One region of the Arthrobacter sp. Y3223065 genome, then DNA from elsewhere that is predicted to be linked to it. Evidence: predicted binding sites of a transcription regulator. Region 1 holds the regulator's gene; the other holds the start of a gene.
The links. Region 1 encodes LexA, which represses DNA repair genes until DNA is damaged. Its sites were predicted from a motif close to TCGAACANNTGTTCGA; they were not measured.

Region 1 (8,287 bases):
CCCTCGATGCCATCGAGTTTCCCGGCACCGATCCGGCCCTGCGCCGGGCCCTGGAGGAAGAGCTGGAGGCGCGCGGCCTCGCAGCCATGCGGGAACGGCTGGGGCAGGTCGACCCGGTTTCCGCCGGGCGGCTGGCTGATGCCCGCCGGGTCATCCGGGCGCTGGAGGTCCGGCAACTCACCGGGCGTCCGTTCAGCTCCTACATGCCCGAGCGGGAGTATGTCCGCCCCACCGTGCAGATCGGCCTCCGGGTGGACCGCGAGCAGCTAAAGCACCGCCTGGCCGGTCGCGTCCATACGATGGTGGAACGCGGACTCCTGGACGAGGTCGCCGCACTGGACCGGCAGGGTCTGCGCCAGGGCCGAACAGCCTCGCGGGCGCTCGGCTACGCGCAGTTCCTGAAGGTGGTCGACGGCGAATGGACCCGGGACGAGGCTGCCGAGGACACCATCACCGCCACCCGCAAGTTCGCGCGGCGCCAGCTGACGTGGTTCCGCGCCGATCCCAGGATCCACTGGCTCGACTGGGAGGATCCGCTGGTGGCGGACAAGGCGGCCGCGCACATCGCTAAGCTTGAGCCGTGAACAACCCCATTCCTGATCATCTGTCAGCCCTCGCCGGGCTGTCCTTTGCCAAGGGGCACGGCACCGGCAACGACTTCGTGCTGATTGCCGATCCGGACGGCGTCAAGAACATCGGAGCCGAAGCGGTCGCCGGGCTCTGCCACCGCCACCTGGGCATCGGCGCAGACGGGCTCATCCGTGCGGTCCGGTCCCGGCACCTGCCCGAGGGCCGGGAGCTGCTGGAGAGGGCGCCGGAGGCCGAGTGGTTCATGGACTACCGCAATGCCGACGGCTCAACCTCGGAGATGTGCGGCAATGGGGTCCGCGTCTTCGTGCACTTCCTGCTGGCCGAAGGACTGGTTGAGCTGGCGGCGGGGGAATCGCTGACGATCGGCACGCGCGCGGGAGTCAAAATCGTCAGCAGGTCCGCCAACGGCTATGCCGTGGACATGGGGCCTTGGGAGTTCATCTATCCAGCGGAGGCTGCCGCCAGGGCGATGGACTCCACGGTAAGCGCAGGAGGCCTCCAGGTGCCGCGGCCCGCACTGTCGGTGAGCCTGGGGAACCCGCACACGGTGGTCGCCCTTGCCGGGCTCGAAGAACTGGCCGCCACCGAATTGTTCCACGCGCCTGCCGTGGATCCGGTTCCGGAGAACGGCACGAACGTGGAATTTGTCGTGCCGGCGGAACCCCTCGTGGCCGACGGAGCCGGGCACATCAGCATGCGCGTGCACGAGCGCGGGGTGGGGGAGACGCAGTCCTGCGGGACCGGCGCCTGTGCTGCTGCCGCCGCCATCCGCTACTGGGCGGGTGCGGGCGCTCCCGACGACTGGCAGGTCGGGGTGCCGGGCGGCGTCGTCCGCGTCCGGTTCATCCCTGCGGCCGACGGGCGGGAACATGTGGAGCTGAGCGGCCCTGCCGTGCTGGTGTCCCGAGGCACCCTGGCCTGAGGAAAGCGCCTCAGCCGGCCCGCCGGACACAGAGCACACGGAACGCCTTTGCGGTGCTTTCACGGCTCACGGTATAGCCCGACGGCAGCTCGGCCGAAAGCCAGCGCTGCAGGGAGTCCGACCCCAGGTTCTTTTGGACGACCAGCCAGGCGGAGCCCCCCGGTGCGAGCCGGGGCAGCCACATCAACAGCAGTTCGTGGAGCTCGCTCTTGCCGATCCGAATCGGAGGATTGGACCAGATGGTTTGGAACTGCAGGCCCGGGTCGACCTCTTCGGGGCGGCAGGCGCGAACATTGACCAGTCCCAGGGCCGCGGCGTTGTCATTGGTCAAAGCGATGCTGCGTTCGTTGACATCCACAGCCAGCACCGTGGCACCGGGGGACTTCAGTCCCATCGTGAGCGCAAGAGGTCCCCACCCGCAGCCGACGTCCAGCAGGTTGCCTTCCGGTGCCGGCGGCGGGACCTCGTCCAACAGCACCGCCGTGCCCTTGTCTACGCCGTCCGGGCTGAAGATGCCGCCGGCTGTCTGCAGCTGCCGCATGCGGCCGTCCAGCTCGACGGCGAGGGTGCGGCGAACCTCGGGATTGCCTGGCTGCGCGCTGAAGTAGTGCTCTGTTCCCATAATCGGCCAGATTAGTGCGCATACAGCGGAATCGGTATCAAGGCCCACCTAAGCAGCGTCCGCTCTGATACCGTGGAACGCATGAAAAAACAGTGATTGCGCCGCAGCCTGCTGCCCCGTTCGCACCGGGACAGAACGTGCCGATGGTTGAGGCCCTGTCCTCCCCGGCCGCCGGACAATCACCGTTTCCGAAGGCCTCCCCCTTCTGAATGATCCAGCGCAGCCGTTTGAGAAGCCGTGACGGCCCCGGCACTCCCGGTGGCTCCGGCCCCGCACCCGCAGGCGCCGGCAGCCATGCATTTCCCTGCCCGGCACCGCCCGGGCCCATGCCAGGAGGACTTTTGGCGAATCATCCACAAACTGCATCTTCGGGCTCTGCCGGGCGCATCCCGGAGGACTACGATAGGACCACGGACATTTCGAAGGAGAGCATGACCACCAACCACCCCCAGCCGACACCGGAGCCGGAAATGACGCCTGATGAGATCCAGGCAGTCATCGACCGTATCCTGGCCCGCGACACTGCGGCGCGAAGCAAGCCGGGCGTCGGCGGCAGAGCACAGGCTCTCTCCGAACTTGGTGCCGAACATTCCGAATTCGACGGTGACCAGCAGGACCTCGCCGAACGCCGCGCCCTGCGGCGCGTAGCGGGCCTTTCCACCGAGCTTGAGGATGTCACCGAGGTTGAGTACCGGCAGCTGCGTTTGGAACGCGTGGTCCTCGCCGGCCTCTGGACCGAAGGAACGGCCGACGACGCGGACAATTCCCTGCGGGAACTAGCAGCGCTGGCGGAAACCGCCGGTTCCGAAGTGCTGGACGGTATCGTTCAGCGCCGGCTAAAGCCGGATCCGGGGACTTTCCTGGGTTCCGGCAAGGCACAGGAGCTGCGCGACATTGTGATGTCCACCGGTGCGGACACGGTCATTGTCGACGGCGAGCTGTCGCCGTCGCAGCGCCGCGGTTTGGAAGACATCGTGAAGGTCAAGGTCATTGACCGTACCGCGCTCATCCTGGACATCTTCGCGCAGCATGCCAAGAGCCGCGAAGGCAAGGCCCAGGTAGAGCTTGCCCAACTTGAGTATCTGCTGCCCAGGCTCCGCGGCTGGGGCGAGTCGATGTCCCGCCAGGCCGGCGGGCGCGTGGGGGCTGCCGGCGGCGGCATCGGTTCCCGAGGGCCCGGTGAGACGAAGATCGAGCTGGACCGCAGGCGCATCCGTACCCGGATGGCGAAGCTGCGCCGCGAGATCACCGCCATGAAGCCGGCACGGGAAACCAAGCGTGCCAACCGGCGCCGGAATGCGGTGCCGTCGGTGGCCATTGCCGGCTACACGAATGCCGGGAAATCGTCGCTGCTCAACCGCCTGACCGATGCGGGTGTGCTGGTGGAGAATGCCCTCTTCGCCACCTTGGACCCGACCGTCCGCCGGGCGGAAACCCCGGATGGTATCGGTTACACGCTCGCCGACACCGTTGGCTTCGTCCGGTCGTTGCCGACGCAACTGGTGGAAGCCTTCCGCTCCACACTGGAGGAAGTCGCCGACGCCGATGTCATCCTGCACGTCGTCGATGTCTCGCATCCCGACCCGGAGGGCCAGATCGCCGCCGTGCGCGAGGTGCTGACCGAGATTGAAGCGCGGCACATTCCGGAAATCGTGGTGCTGAACAAGGCCGACGCCGCGGATCCCTTCGTGGTCGAGCGCCTGCGCCAGCGCGAACCGCGGCACGTCGTGGTCTCGGCGCGCACCGGGCAGGGCATCGACGAGCTGCTTCGGCTGGTCAGCGAGACGATACCGCGGCCCAGCGTGAAGCTGCAGCTGCTGGTGCCCTACGACCGGGGCGAAGTGATCAGCCGCTTACACAACGAAGACGCCGAAATCCTCTCCATGGAGCATGGAGAGGACGGTACGCGCCTCGACGTGATGGTGCGCGAGGGCCTGGCATCGGAGCTGGAACAGTTCATCCGGAATGACTGATCTCCAGGTTCCCGCCGGCGAGGCGTTGCGGCTGCTTGATGTCGCGGTGCAGGGGATGGGCGGCCAGCACCGTGCCGGCCAGCATGAGATGGCCGCGAAAGTGGCCGAGGCTTTTGACCGCCGGCAGCACCTGCTGGTGCAGGCGGGCACAGGCACCGGCAAGTCGCTGGCCTATCTCGTGCCGCTCATGGTCCAGGCGCTGCAGGGGGAAAAGCCCGCCATCGTCTCGACCGCGACGCTGGCGTTGCAATCGCAGATCGTCAAGCGTGATCTGCCGCGGCTCTTGGAGGCCGTCGCCGACGAGCTTCCCAGGCCGCTGGACGTCGCTTTACTCAAAGGCAGGAACAATTACCTCTGCCTGCACAAGCTGGCGGGCGGCTTTCCGGACGAAGATGCACCGGCGGCACTGTTCAGCCTGGGCGAGGACGCCGTTCCGCATCCTGCTCCGGCCGGCTCGGCGGCGGCTTCCGGCGCATCGGGCGCACTGGGCAAGGAGGTCGTGCGCCTGCGCGAGTGGGCACAGGGGACCGAAACCGGCGATCGGGACGAACTGGTGCCCGGTGTCAGCGACCGGGCGTGGCGCCAGGTCTCCGTCGGGTCGATGGAATGCCTGGGCGCCCAAAAATGTCCCCTGGCGGCCGAGTGCTTCAGCGAACTGGCACGGGGCCACGCGGCAGAGGCAGACATCGTGATCACAAATCACGCCATGCTGGCCATCAACGCCTTCGAAGGCGTGGCCGTGCTCCCGGACTACGATGTGGTGGTCATCGACGAGGCCCATGAGCTGCAGGACCGCGTCACCAGCGCCGTCGCGGGGCAACTCTCCGCTGCCATGGTCCGCACCGCCGCCTCCACGGCGCGCAAGCACACGGGGATCAGCGTGGAACCGCTGAACTCCGCGGCCGACGCCCTGGAGGACGTCCTGCAGTCGGTGCCGACCGGGCTGTTGGCGGCCGGCCTCCGCGAGGAGCATGAATTGGTGCTCACGCAACTGCGGGAAGCCGCCCGTACAGCGCTTTCCGATTCCAAGCCGGAGGGTGCGGGGGCAGCGGACGGCGGCCGGCAGATGGCGCGGTCACGGCTCTCTGCCGTGCTGGAGCTGGCTGAACGGCTGCTGTCCGCGCCCGACTCCCGGGAGGTCATCTGGGCGACCCGTCCCAGTACTTATGGCGAGACCGGCGACTACGCCGCCAATGACGACCAGCCGGCAACGCTGAACATAGCGCCGCTCTCCGTGGCGTCCCGGCTGCGCGAAGGCCTGTTCGACGAACACACGGTGGTGCTCACCTCGGCAACATTGTCCGTCGGGGGAACCTTCGACGCAGTAGCCGGGTCACTCGGACTGCTGGGAGCAGGCGCGCCGGCCTATTCCAGCGTTGATGTGGGCAGCCCCTTCGATTACCCCCGGCAGGGCGTGCTGTACGTGGCGTCACATCTGCCCAAGCCAGGCCGGGGCACCAGCCCCGAGCAGCTTGCTGAACTGGAGGAGCTCCTGCTGGCCTCGCGCGGCGGCGCCCTGGGCTTGTTTTCTTCGCGGCGTGCGGCAGAAGAAGCTGCAGCGGAGATGCGCGAGCGCACCGACCTGACCATCCTGTGCCAAGGAGAATCATCGATGTCGGCACTGGTCCGCCAATTCGCCGAGGAACCGGACGCATGCCTGTTTGGCACCATGACGCTCTGGCAGGGCGTCGACGTTCCCGGTGCAGCGTGCCGGCTCGTGGTCATCGACCGGATTCCGTTCCCCCGGCCGGACGACCCGCTCACGACCGCCCGAACCCGGTCCGTGGCGCAGGCCGGGGGAAACGGTTTCATGACCGTTTCGGCGACCCATGCGGCTGTGCGGCTGGCGCAGGGGGCAGGCAGGCTGATCCGCGCCTCCAATGACCGGGGAGTTGTGGCCGTGCTGGACTCACGGCTGGCGACAGCACGCTACGGGGGCTTCCTGCGCAGCGCCCTGCCGCCCTTCTGGAGCACCAAGGACGGCGCCATGGCACGTCAGATCCTGGAGAGGCTGGCTGCTGCCGCTGCCTGAACGGGCCGTGGCAGCAGCCACGCGGGAGCGGTCGTCCGCCCGCAAACCGGGCACGGGCGAAGTCTCCCGCTGACCGGCAGAGGGGGAACTGAGTAGCTTGCGGCGGGTCAGAGGGCCCGCATCACCGAGACAACCTTGCCCATGATGGTTGCGTGGTCTCCCAGAATCGGTTCGTACTGGGTGTTCTGCGGCAGCAGCCAGGTGTGTCCGTCGCGCTGCCGGAAGGTCTTGACCGTGGCTTCGTCGTCGAGCAGCGCCGCCACGATGTCGCCGTTCTCGGCCGTGTGCTGCTGGCGCACCACTACCCAGTCGCCGTCACAGATAGCCGCATCGATCATTGAATCGCCCGAAACCCTGAGCATGAACAACTCGCCGTGGCCCACGAGCTGACGAGGCAGGGGCATGACGTCCTCGACCGCCTGATCCGCCAGGATCGGCCCGCCTGCCGCGATCCGTCCCACCAGCGGCACCATCGCCGTGTCGGACGACGTGGTGAGTTCAGATACTGCAACGCCGCTGGAGCTGCGCAGCTGCTGCGGTTCATCGACTCCGACGATTTCCACACCCCCGTGCTCGAGTGTCAGCGGAGTCAGGATTTCCATCGCACGGGGACGCTTAGGGTCGCGCCTGATGTAGCCCATCTTCTCGAGTTGGGCCAGCTGATGCGTGACGCTGGACAGGCTCGCCAAGCCGACGGTGTCACCAATCTCGCGCATCGACGGAGGGTATCCGTTGGACATGACGGATCGCTGGATCGTCTCCAGGATCTTCTTCTGCCGCGGCGTCAGGCTGCGTCCCACTTTGACGGGTCGGCCGCGTCGCCTGGCTCCGGCTTTGGTGGTGCTCTCTTCGGACATATCCGGCCCCGGTCTCCCGTAGTGGTCCACGCGCCGGTGCTGCGGTAGCGGAACCGCGCATGGATTGTTGTCTCGGCTGTTTTGTCGGTGGCGGCTGGTGCACTGCTCTTACCGCCGCTTGACGCTTCCAACGCTAGGCGAGGCGGTGGTGAATTTCAAACATTTGTTCGACTGAGTCTCGACAATGTTCGATCACCAGTGCTAGAACTGTAGGAGAGACGTTCGAAGATATATTCGAACGCGACAGCCAGACGATCGAAACCAGCCGAAATAGATCGAAAATCGGAAAGGTGACACCATGTCCGCCCAGCTCGCACCGCAGGCCGCCGGCGTCCGTACCAGCACCAACCTCCGGCTGACCCGCAGAGGCCGTTTGTTGCTGATTGGCCTGCCGCTGATGCTGGCCGCGGCCGCCGCCCTGACCTTGATCGGTTTCTTCACGGCGCCGGCAATGGCCGCCGCCGGGGGGCTGGGGCCGGGGCCGGCGTCAACTGTCACGGTTGGCAGCGGCCAGACGCTGTGGGACGTGGCGGTACGGTCCGCCCCCGACCGCAACCCTCACGATGTCATTTTCGAGATCGCGCAATTGAACGGCCTCCAGGGAGACATCGTCCATGCCGGCCAGCAGCTGCTGGTCCCGTCCGCGCGCTGAGGCAGCCGTAACATGAGCTGCTTCGGCCCGCCCGATTCCTGCCCCGGGCGGGCCGAAGCTTAAACTGGACCGGTGAGTGAGCAGTTAGAACGCCTGAACCGCCTGCCGTTGCGGGACAATCTTCGGGGCTTGGAGCCCTATGGTGCGCCCCAGTTGGAGGTTCCCGTCCTCCTGAATGTCAACGAAAACACCCACGGACTGCCCGACGCCGTCCGTCAGGCCATCGTCTCGGCCGTTAGCGACGCGGCCGCGGGCCTGAACCGGTATCCGGATCGCGAGTTCACGAAGTTGAGAACGGCACTGGCCCGCTACTTGGGGCACGGCCTCACCGCAGGGAACATCTGGGCTGCCAACGGATCGAATGAAGTCCTGCAGCAAATCCTCCAGGCCTTCGGCGGCCCCGGCCGTACCCTGCTGAGCTTCCCGCCCACCTATTCGATGTACCCGCTGCTGGCCAGCGGGACGGACACGGATTATGTGGCTGTTCCGCGGGGGGCAGACTTCACATTGTCGCCGGACGCTGCCGCCGCTGCCGTGGCCGACTCCGCCGCAAACGTCGTCGTTCTTTGTTCGCCCAACAACCCGACGGGAACCGCCCTGGGCCTCGACGTCGTGGAGGCCGCGTATGAAGCAGGCGA
Region 2 (8,287 bases), on a different contig from region 1:
TGGTGCGCGCCAGCAGCTGCATGGTCGGGTGCGTGAACATGAAGACCACCAGGAGGTCGGCCACCGCGGTCAGGCCCAGCGTGAACGCGAAACCGCGCACGTTGCCCACCGCCACGAAGTAGAGCACGACGGCGGCCAGCAAGTTGACTGCCTTGGAAGCCAGCACGGTTTGCCGTGCACGCTTCCAGCCGTTATCCACGGCCGAGACCAGGCCCCGGCCCTCGCGCAGTTCGTCGCGGATACGTTCGAAGTAGACGATGAACGAGTCGGCGGTCTGGCCGATCGCCACGATCAGGCCGGCGACGCCGGCCAACGACAGCCGGTAGTTTTCGGTCCAACCCAGGATTGCAATCGCCAGGTAGGTGATGATGCCGGCCACCACCAGTGACGCGATGGTCACGAGGCCGAGCATGCGGTACTGGAAGATCGAGTAGGCGGCGACCAGCACCAGGCCGATGAGTCCGGCGAACAGGCCCATCCGCAACTGGTCGGCGCCCAAGGTGGCGGAGATCTGCTGTTCGCTCTGGATCTCGAAGCTGATCGGCAGCGCGCCGTACTTCAGCTGTTCGGAGAGGACACGGGCAGATTCTTCCGTGAAGTTGCCGGTGATCTGCGGCTTGCCGTCCGGGATGACAGCGTTGGTTGTCGGGGCGGAAATTACCTCGCCGTCCAACACGATGGCGAACTGGTTTTGGGCGCCGGGGAGCCCGAACAGCCGCTCGGTCACGGCCTTGAAGGTTTCGGTCCCCTCGCCGTTGAACTCGATGTTCACTGCCCACTGGTTCAGCGTCTGTCCCTGGGTGCCGCGCACCTGGCCAAAGCTGGAGTCGACGATATCCGTGCCGGGCACCTCCACCGGGCCCAGGATGTACTTCATGCCGGTGTCCGGTTCGCAGGCGACCATCGGCTTGGCCGGGTCGGCAGGCCCGGTCTCCTCGTCCGCTGCAGCCGGATCCAGGCATTCGAGCGCCTCGAACTCCTGGTAGAGCTCCGGGGTGATCCAGTTCATGTCGCTGGCGTTCTCCGGGGCGGCAGCCGGTTCCGGAAGGTCAGCTTCCGGCGTCCGCTCTTCTTCCGGGACGGCGGAACCCGGCGCAACGGTGAGTACCGGCCGGAATTCCATAGCGGCCGAAGCCTGGATCAGTTCGCGGGTCCGCTGGTCCGGGACACCGGGCAGGCTGACCACCACGTTGCGGCCGGACTGGGTGGTGATCTCCGCTTCCGCCACGCCGGAACCGTCGACGCGCTGGCGGATGATCTCCACGGCCTGGTTGAGTTGCTCGGCGGTGATCTCGCCCCCGCCGCCCTGGACCTGCGGAGCCAGGATCATCTGGGTGCCGCCCTCGAGGTCGAGCGCCAGCTTGGGCGCCCAGCTCGCCTGGCCGGTGAACACACCGCTGCCCAGGATGACGGTGCCGGCGGCAAGGAGCACACCGAGCCAGATAAGTGTCCGCCGCGCGATGCTGGTGGAACCGGTTCGTGCCATGGAAGATCTTTCTCTCATCGGCTCAGTCGGCCGGCGGTACCGGCCGGTACATGGCGAAGTGGCGGGGCATGCCCCGCCACTGCACGCCTATACGGCTAAGCCGTCGCTGGCCTACTTGGTGTCTTTGTTCTGCTCTTCGTTCAGCCGCTTGAGGGTGTCCTCGGCGGATTCCTCCGGGCGGGTGGCGCTTTCCGCGGTGAGGGACGAGGCGTCGTCGGGAACCTCGGGGGTCTCCGGGGTCACCACTTCGTTCACCGCCTGGGTGTGCACAGTGGCGGTGTTGCCCGGCGACAGTTCAAGGACCACCTTGTTGTTGTCGGGGTCGAGGGAAACGACGGTGCCGAAGAGACCGAACTGCGTCATCACCTCGGTGCCCGGCACCATCTGCTCCTTGATGCGCTCAGCCTTCTCGCGCATCTGGGCCTGGACCTTCTTCTGCTTGCGGAACATGAAGAAGATCAACAGCGCGAAAACGGCGAACAGGCCGATCGTCATCACGTCGATGCCGCCCGACTGCTGCTGGGGAGTGGTGCCGGTGAAGAGATTTACGAACACAGGAAAGTTCCGTCCTAGAAGTCTGGAGCGGACCGGTAGGAAAATCCGGACCGTGTACGCAGCCTGCCGCGTCCCGCGAGGAACGGCGCACTCCGCACGTTCCTACCATTCTACGCGGTGACGGCCCTTACACGGTCAAGCTTCAGTTTTCGGCGAAATCCGTGTCCGGCTCCAGCAGTTCCGAGAGCAGGTCTTCGGTCTGTCCTGCGGCCAGATGATCCGGCACCGCCAGCCCCAGGTGTTGCCAGGCGGCGGCGGTGGCGATCCGTCCGCGCGGCGTCCTGCCCAGCAGCCCTTCGCGGACCAGGTAGGGCTCGGCCACCGTCTCCACCGTCTCGGTTTCCTCGCCGACGGCGATGGCCAGGGTGGACAGGCCGACGGGCCCGCCGCCGAACTTGGTAATCAGGGCGGTCAGCACCGCCCGGTCCAGGCGGTCCAGTCCCCGTTCGTCGACTTCGTACATATCCAGCGCAGCCGCCGCCGCACGCGCATCAATCTCCTCGATCTTGTGCACGAGAGCCCAGTCCCGCACGCGGCGCAGCAAACGATTGGCGATGCGGGGAGTGCCGCGGGAGCGTCCGGCGATCTCGGCGAAGCCCGCCGAACTCACCTTGAGGTCCAGCAGCATGGCCGAGCGGCGGAGCACCAGTTCAAGCTCCGCGACGGCGTAGAACTCCAGGTGCCCGGTGAAGCCGAAACGGTCACGCAGCGGACCCGGCAGCAGCCCGGCCCGGGTCGTGGCCCCGACGAGGGTGAACGGCGGCAGGTCAAGCGGGATGGCGGTGGCGCCGGCGCCCTTGCCCACCACGATGTCCACCCGGAAGTCCTCCATCGCCATGTAGAGCATTTCCTCCGCCGGCCGCGACATCCGGTGGATCTCATCCAGGAAAAAGATCTCCCCTTCGGTCAGCGACGACAGGATCGCTGCCAGGTCGCCCGCGTGCTGAATCGCCGGTCCGGAGCTGATCCGCAGCGGCGCGTTCATTTCCGCGGCGATGATCATGGCCAGCGTGGTCTTGCCCAGCCCGGGCGGGCCGGACAGCAGGACGTGGTCAGCCGTGCGTTCGCGGATCCGGGAAGCTTCCAACACCAGCGACAGCTGTTGGCGGACCCTGGCCTGGCCCACGAAATCGTCCAGGTTCTTGGGCCGCAGCGCCGATTCGATCGCCCTTTCTTCGGTTTCCGACGTGTTGGCGACCAGCCGGTTGTTCTCGGAATCCTCTGCCACGCTAGTTCACTCCCGCGGTCCGCCGGGCCGAGCCAGTCCGGGCACCGTCCTGGCCCAGCCTGCGCAGGGTCAGCCGCAGCAAGTCGCCCACATTGCCCGCCGCTGCCGCCTCCGGATTTTCCTCCGCGGTGGTGTCCACGGCCGCGGCGGCGTCCTTCTCCGACCAGCCCAGGCCCGCCAGGGCCTCCTGCACCTGTCCCTTCCAGCCGCCCGCCTGTTGGGGGGCCTGCTCGCCGGTGGGGATCAGCTTCCCGGCCAGCTCCAGCACGATCCGGCCGGCGAGCTTCGGCCCGATACCCGGAACCTTGGTGAATGCCTTGCTGTCCCCCTCCGCGGCGGCAACCCTCAGGGCCTCGGGCGAGTGCACCGACAGCGCCGCCAGGCCGAGCCTCGGACCGACCCCGCTGACCGAGATGAGGGTTTCGAAGACTTCCCGTTGCGCCGCGTCCTCGAAGCCGAACAGCGTCATGGAGTCTTCGCGGACAATCATGGTGGTGGCCAGTTCGGCCTCCCGCCCCACGAACAGCGTGCCCAGGGTCTGCGGCGTCGCCTGGACGAGCATGCCGAATCCGTTGACGTCGATCACGGCCGATTGCAATCCCACGTGGGCGACGACGCCGCGCAACGAGCTAATCATGAACTCAACTCCCAATTCCGGCACTGCGGCCCGGAGTCCGCCCGCAGCAGCACGGCGGGCGGATTGTCCGAACATATCTACGAATAGCTTACGGGGCAGCGCAGACATTACCGGCGACCGCCACACCGTGGCACCGTTTGCCTTCAGCCGCCGGCGGCGGGTCAGCGGCGCGTCCGCTTGGCCTTTGCTTCGGCCTCCGCCCAGAGCCTCTGGGCCGTCGTCATCCCGCCGCCGGCAGCCGGTTTCGCTGCTCCGCCGCGCCAGGCATGGGTGATTGCCAACGCCAAGGCGTCAGCAGCGTCGGCCGGGCGCGGCGGGGTGTCCAGCCGCAGGATCCGGGTCACCATCTTGGTCACCGCGGCTTTGTCCGCCTGCCCGTTGCCGGTGACCGCCGCTTTCACTTCGGTAGGGGTGTGCAGCGCGACGGCGATCCCCCGCCGTGCTGCCGCCGCGATGACCACGCCGGACGCCTGGGCCGTGCCCATCACCGTGCTGACATTGGTCTGACTGAAAACGCGTTCGACGGCGAGCACGTCGGGCGTGTGCGCGTCGAGCCATTCGTCGATGGCGTCGGCGATCTTGAGCAGGCGCAGCTCCAGCGGCATGTCCGGGGTGGTCCCGACCACCCCGACGTCCACCAGCGAGGAGCGGCGGTTTGGTTCAATATCGACCACACCCAGGCCGCAGCGGGTCAGGCCCGGGTCCACTCCCAGCACGCGCATGGCTGGTGCCGACGGCCGGACCGGTGTCAGTCGTTCTCGATTTCGGCGAGGACATCCGCGCTGATGTCGGCGTTGGAGTAGACGTTCTGGACGTCGTCCAGGTCCTCGAGCGCATCCACCAGTTTCATGAACTTCCGGGCTGCGTCCGCGTCGAGTTCCACGGCCATCGAGGAGACGAACTCGATCTCATCGGTTTCGTACTCGATGCCGGCCTCTTCCAGCGCGGCGACGACGGCGCGAAGGTCCGCGGGATCGGTGTGGACCTCGAAGTTGTCGCCCTGCTCCTTGACTTCCTCCGCGCCGGCTTCCAGCACCGCCATCAGGAGGTCGTCTTCCGTGAGCCCGTTGGCGGGCAGGGACACCACGCCCTTGCGGGAGAACATGTAGGACACCGACCCCGGGTCGGCCACGGTGCCGCCGTTGCGGGTGATCGCCAAACGAACCTCGGAGGCGGCCCGGTTCTTGTTGTCGGTGAGGCACTCGATCAGCACGGCGGAGCCCTGCGGGCCACGGGCCTCGTAGATGATTTCGCTGTAGTCCACCGTTTCGCCGGTCAGGCCGGCGCCGCGCTTGACCGCGCGGTCGATGTTGTCGTTGGGGACCGAGGTCTTCTTAGCCTTTTGGACGGCCAGCTCCAGCGCGGGGTTGCCGGACATGTCCGCTCCCCCGTTGCGGGCCGCCACTTCGATGTTCTTGATCAGCTTCGCGAACGACTTGGCACGCCTGGCGTCGATCACGGCCTTCTTGTGCTTGGTGGTTGCCCACTTGGAGTGTCCGGCCATGCTTACGCCTCTCCTCTGACGATGCGGATGAAAAGTTCGTGGATGCGGCGCTCCCCCGTAATCTCCGGGTGGAAGGATGTCGCCAGCAAATGCCGCGAACGCACTGCCACTATTCTAGCTGTCCCGTGCAAAGTATCGGTGTGGGAGGCCGCCTCCGGCTCGACGGTGGCAAGGACCTCCACGTCCTTGCCCACGCGTTCCACCCAGGGCGCCCGGATGAACACGGCGTGCACCGGCGCCGGGTCCTGGCCGGGAGACGCCGCACTGAACTCCAGGCCCTGGAAGTCCAGGTTTGACTCGAACGATTCGCGCTGCCGGCCGAAGGCGTTCCGCCGCACCGTAATGTCCAGGCCGCCCAGCGTCTGCTGGGGCTCGCCCTTCAGGTCCGTGGCCGGATCCGCAATCTCACGGGCCAGCATGATCATGCCCGCGCAGGAACCGTAGACCGGCATGCCCGCCCCGATCCGCCTCTTGAGCGGGTCGGCCAGCTCGAACATGCGGGTGAGCTTGTCGATCGTGGTGGATTCGCCGCCGGGGATGACCAAGCCGTCCACGGCATCCAATTCCCGCGGCCGGCGCACCGGCACCGCCTTGGCACCGCTGTGTTCCAAGACGGATAGATGTTCGCGGACATCGCCCTGCAGGGCAAGCACACCAATCGTGACCACGGTGACGGTTCCTCGGAGTTCGGCATCGGGCCGCCCGACGTGGCGACCGTACGGAAAAACAGTAGTGCCATCCGGTCCGGCAGTGTTAAACGGTGCCCGCCGGCACTGTGGGACCCGACACCATTCACGCGGAGCCGGCGGTGCCCCGACCCCGTCGGCTTGTATAGTCTCTACTCATGCGACACCTCCTTGCGACCGTTGCCGGAAAGGCCGTAAAGGCGGTAGCCAGGCTCCGCGGCGGCGGTTCCGCACTGCCCGGCCTGGTGGCCGAAAAAATCGATCCGCAGTTCCTGCCGCGCACGCTCGGCACGCTGCCGCGCGGCGTCGTGGTGATCAGCGGAACGAACGGCAAAACCACCACCACCAAGATGGTGGTGGAGCTGCTCCAGGGCCAGGGACTGAAGGTGTTCACGAACCGCACGGGCAGCAACTTCACCCGCGGCGTGGTTGCGTCCGTGCTGGGCGACTCGGACGCCCGGGGCCGGCTGGATGCGGACATCGCCGTGTTGGAGCTGGACGAGGCCCACGCGGTTCACTTCGTCAAACTGGTGGCCCCGCGCTACAGCCTGCTGCTCAACGTCATGCGCGACCAGCTGGACCGCTTCGGCGAAATCGAAACGACTGCGGGATTCCTCCGGCAGATCGCGGCCGCCACGACCGAGGCGGTGGTACTGAACCGTGAGGACCCGCGCATTGCGGCGCTGGCCGGCGCCGTGGCGGCGCCGCGGATCGAATACTTCGGCCTGGCACCGCAGCTGCGCCACATGTTCCCGCACGACGACGAAATGCGGACCGCGTCTGCCGGCCCCTCCGCCTACACCGCCGCCGAAGCCGACCGGCCGAGCGCCGACGTCGTGCTGTCGGCCTGTGAAGGGGCCGCCGCAACCTTCCAGCTGGACGGACGCGCGATCGAGCTCGAGCTGAAGCTGACCGGCGTCTACAACGTATTCAATGCCGCCGCGGCGATGGTGCTGGCGCGGACCGTGTTGGGCCCCGCCGTGGACGAGCCGGCGCTGCTGGCCTCGCTGGAGAACGTCACCCCGGCTTTCGGCCGAGGCGAATCGCTGACCGTCAACGGCCAGCCGCTGGACCTGGTGCTGGTGAAGAACCCGTCCGGCTTCCGGCTGGCACTGAAGTCCTTCCCCGCCGCCGGCTTCCGGACCATGATCGCCATTAACGACAACTACGCCGACGGGCGGGACATGTCCTGGCTGTGGGACGTCGACTTCGATTCGCTGCGGGACACCGGCGTGGCCGAGGTCTCCGGGGTCCGGGCGCACGACATGGGCCTGCGCCTCTTCTACGAGGACGTTCCGGTGGGCCGGGTGGACACGGACCTGAATGCCTCGCTGCAACGCTTCATTGCGGGCGCTCCGGATACGCCGAAGCGCATCTACTGCACCTACACCGCCATGCTGGCGCTGCGCCGCGAGCTCGGCAAACTGACCGAAGTGGAAGTGGTCTCCTGATGGACGCCCCTGTTATCGACCTGCTCCAGCTGTACCCGCGGGACATGAACATCTACGGCGACTGGGGCAATGTCCTGGTGCTGCGCAGACGTCTTCAGCTGCGCGGCTACGACGTCCGGCTGCATGAGTACAACCCCGGCGACACGTTCCCGGAGCAGGTGGACCTGATCGTGGGCGGCGGCGGCCAGGACTCCGGCCAGAACAAGATCCAGGCCGACCTGCTGGCCCAGGGCGGCCGCCTGCGGGAGCTGGCCGAGGATGGCCTGCCGATGCTGGCCGTCTGCGGCCTGTACCAACTGTTCGGCCACCGGTTCACCACCCACACCGGCGAGGTCATCACCGGCATCGGGCTGCTGGATGCCGAAACCGTGGGCGGGCCCGTCCGGCTGATCGGCAATACCTTGCTCGAAAGCGGCGAGTTCGGCACCATCATCGGGTACGAGAACCACAGCGGCCTGACCACCCTCGGCAGCGATGTCCGGCCGTTCGGACGGGTGGCCAAGGGCCAGGGCAACAACGGCACCGACGGCACCGAAGGAGCCCGCTACCACAACGTCATTGCCACCTACCTGCATGGTTCGCTGCTGCCCAAGAACCCGGCCGTGGCCGACTACCTGATCCGCCACGCCGTCGAGCGGCGCTACGGCAGCTTCAACGACGTGGCGCTGGACATCCCGCATGAGGCCGAAGCCCGCGCCGACGCAGCGGCCCGCCCGCGCTGACGCAGCCGGTCGGCGTCA

Region 2: a site for LexA is predicted at 3,974-3,989, ahead of ruvA (Holliday junction branch migration protein RuvA). Genes of this name have one in related genera too.

The regions. Positions count from the first base shown of each region.
Region 1 covers NZ_JBNHGC010000004.1:30,948-39,234, reverse strand. Annotated here, with positions in the region: gene miaA (tRNA (adenosine(37)-N6)-dimethylallyltransferase MiaA) at 1-584, shown strand, start outside; gene dapF (diaminopimelate epimerase) at 581-1,513, shown strand; gene AC5RUK_RS11940 (class I SAM-dependent methyltransferase) at 1,524-2,135, opposite strand; gene hflX (GTPase HflX) at 2,567-4,108, shown strand; gene AC5RUK_RS11930 (ATP-dependent DNA helicase) at 4,101-6,140, shown strand; gene lexA (transcriptional repressor LexA) at 6,248-6,997, opposite strand; gene AC5RUK_RS11920 (LysM peptidoglycan-binding domain-containing protein) at 7,296-7,649, shown strand; gene AC5RUK_RS11915 (histidinol-phosphate transaminase) at 7,722-8,287, shown strand, end outside.
Region 2 covers NZ_JBNHGC010000001.1:546,682-554,968, reverse strand. Annotated here, with positions in the region: gene secD (protein translocase subunit SecD) at 1-1,486, opposite strand, end outside; gene AC5RUK_RS02505 (preprotein translocase subunit YajC) at 1,598-2,041, opposite strand; gene ruvB (Holliday junction branch migration DNA helicase RuvB) at 2,184-3,269, opposite strand; gene ruvA (Holliday junction branch migration protein RuvA) at 3,271-3,906, opposite strand; gene ruvC (crossover junction endodeoxyribonuclease RuvC) at 4,068-4,628, opposite strand; gene AC5RUK_RS02485 (YebC/PmpR family DNA-binding transcriptional regulator) at 4,655-5,410, opposite strand; gene pdxT (pyridoxal 5'-phosphate synthase glutaminase subunit PdxT) at 5,413-6,078, opposite strand; gene AC5RUK_RS02475 (MurT ligase domain-containing protein) at 6,255-7,547, shown strand; gene AC5RUK_RS02470 (type 1 glutamine amidotransferase) at 7,547-8,269, shown strand.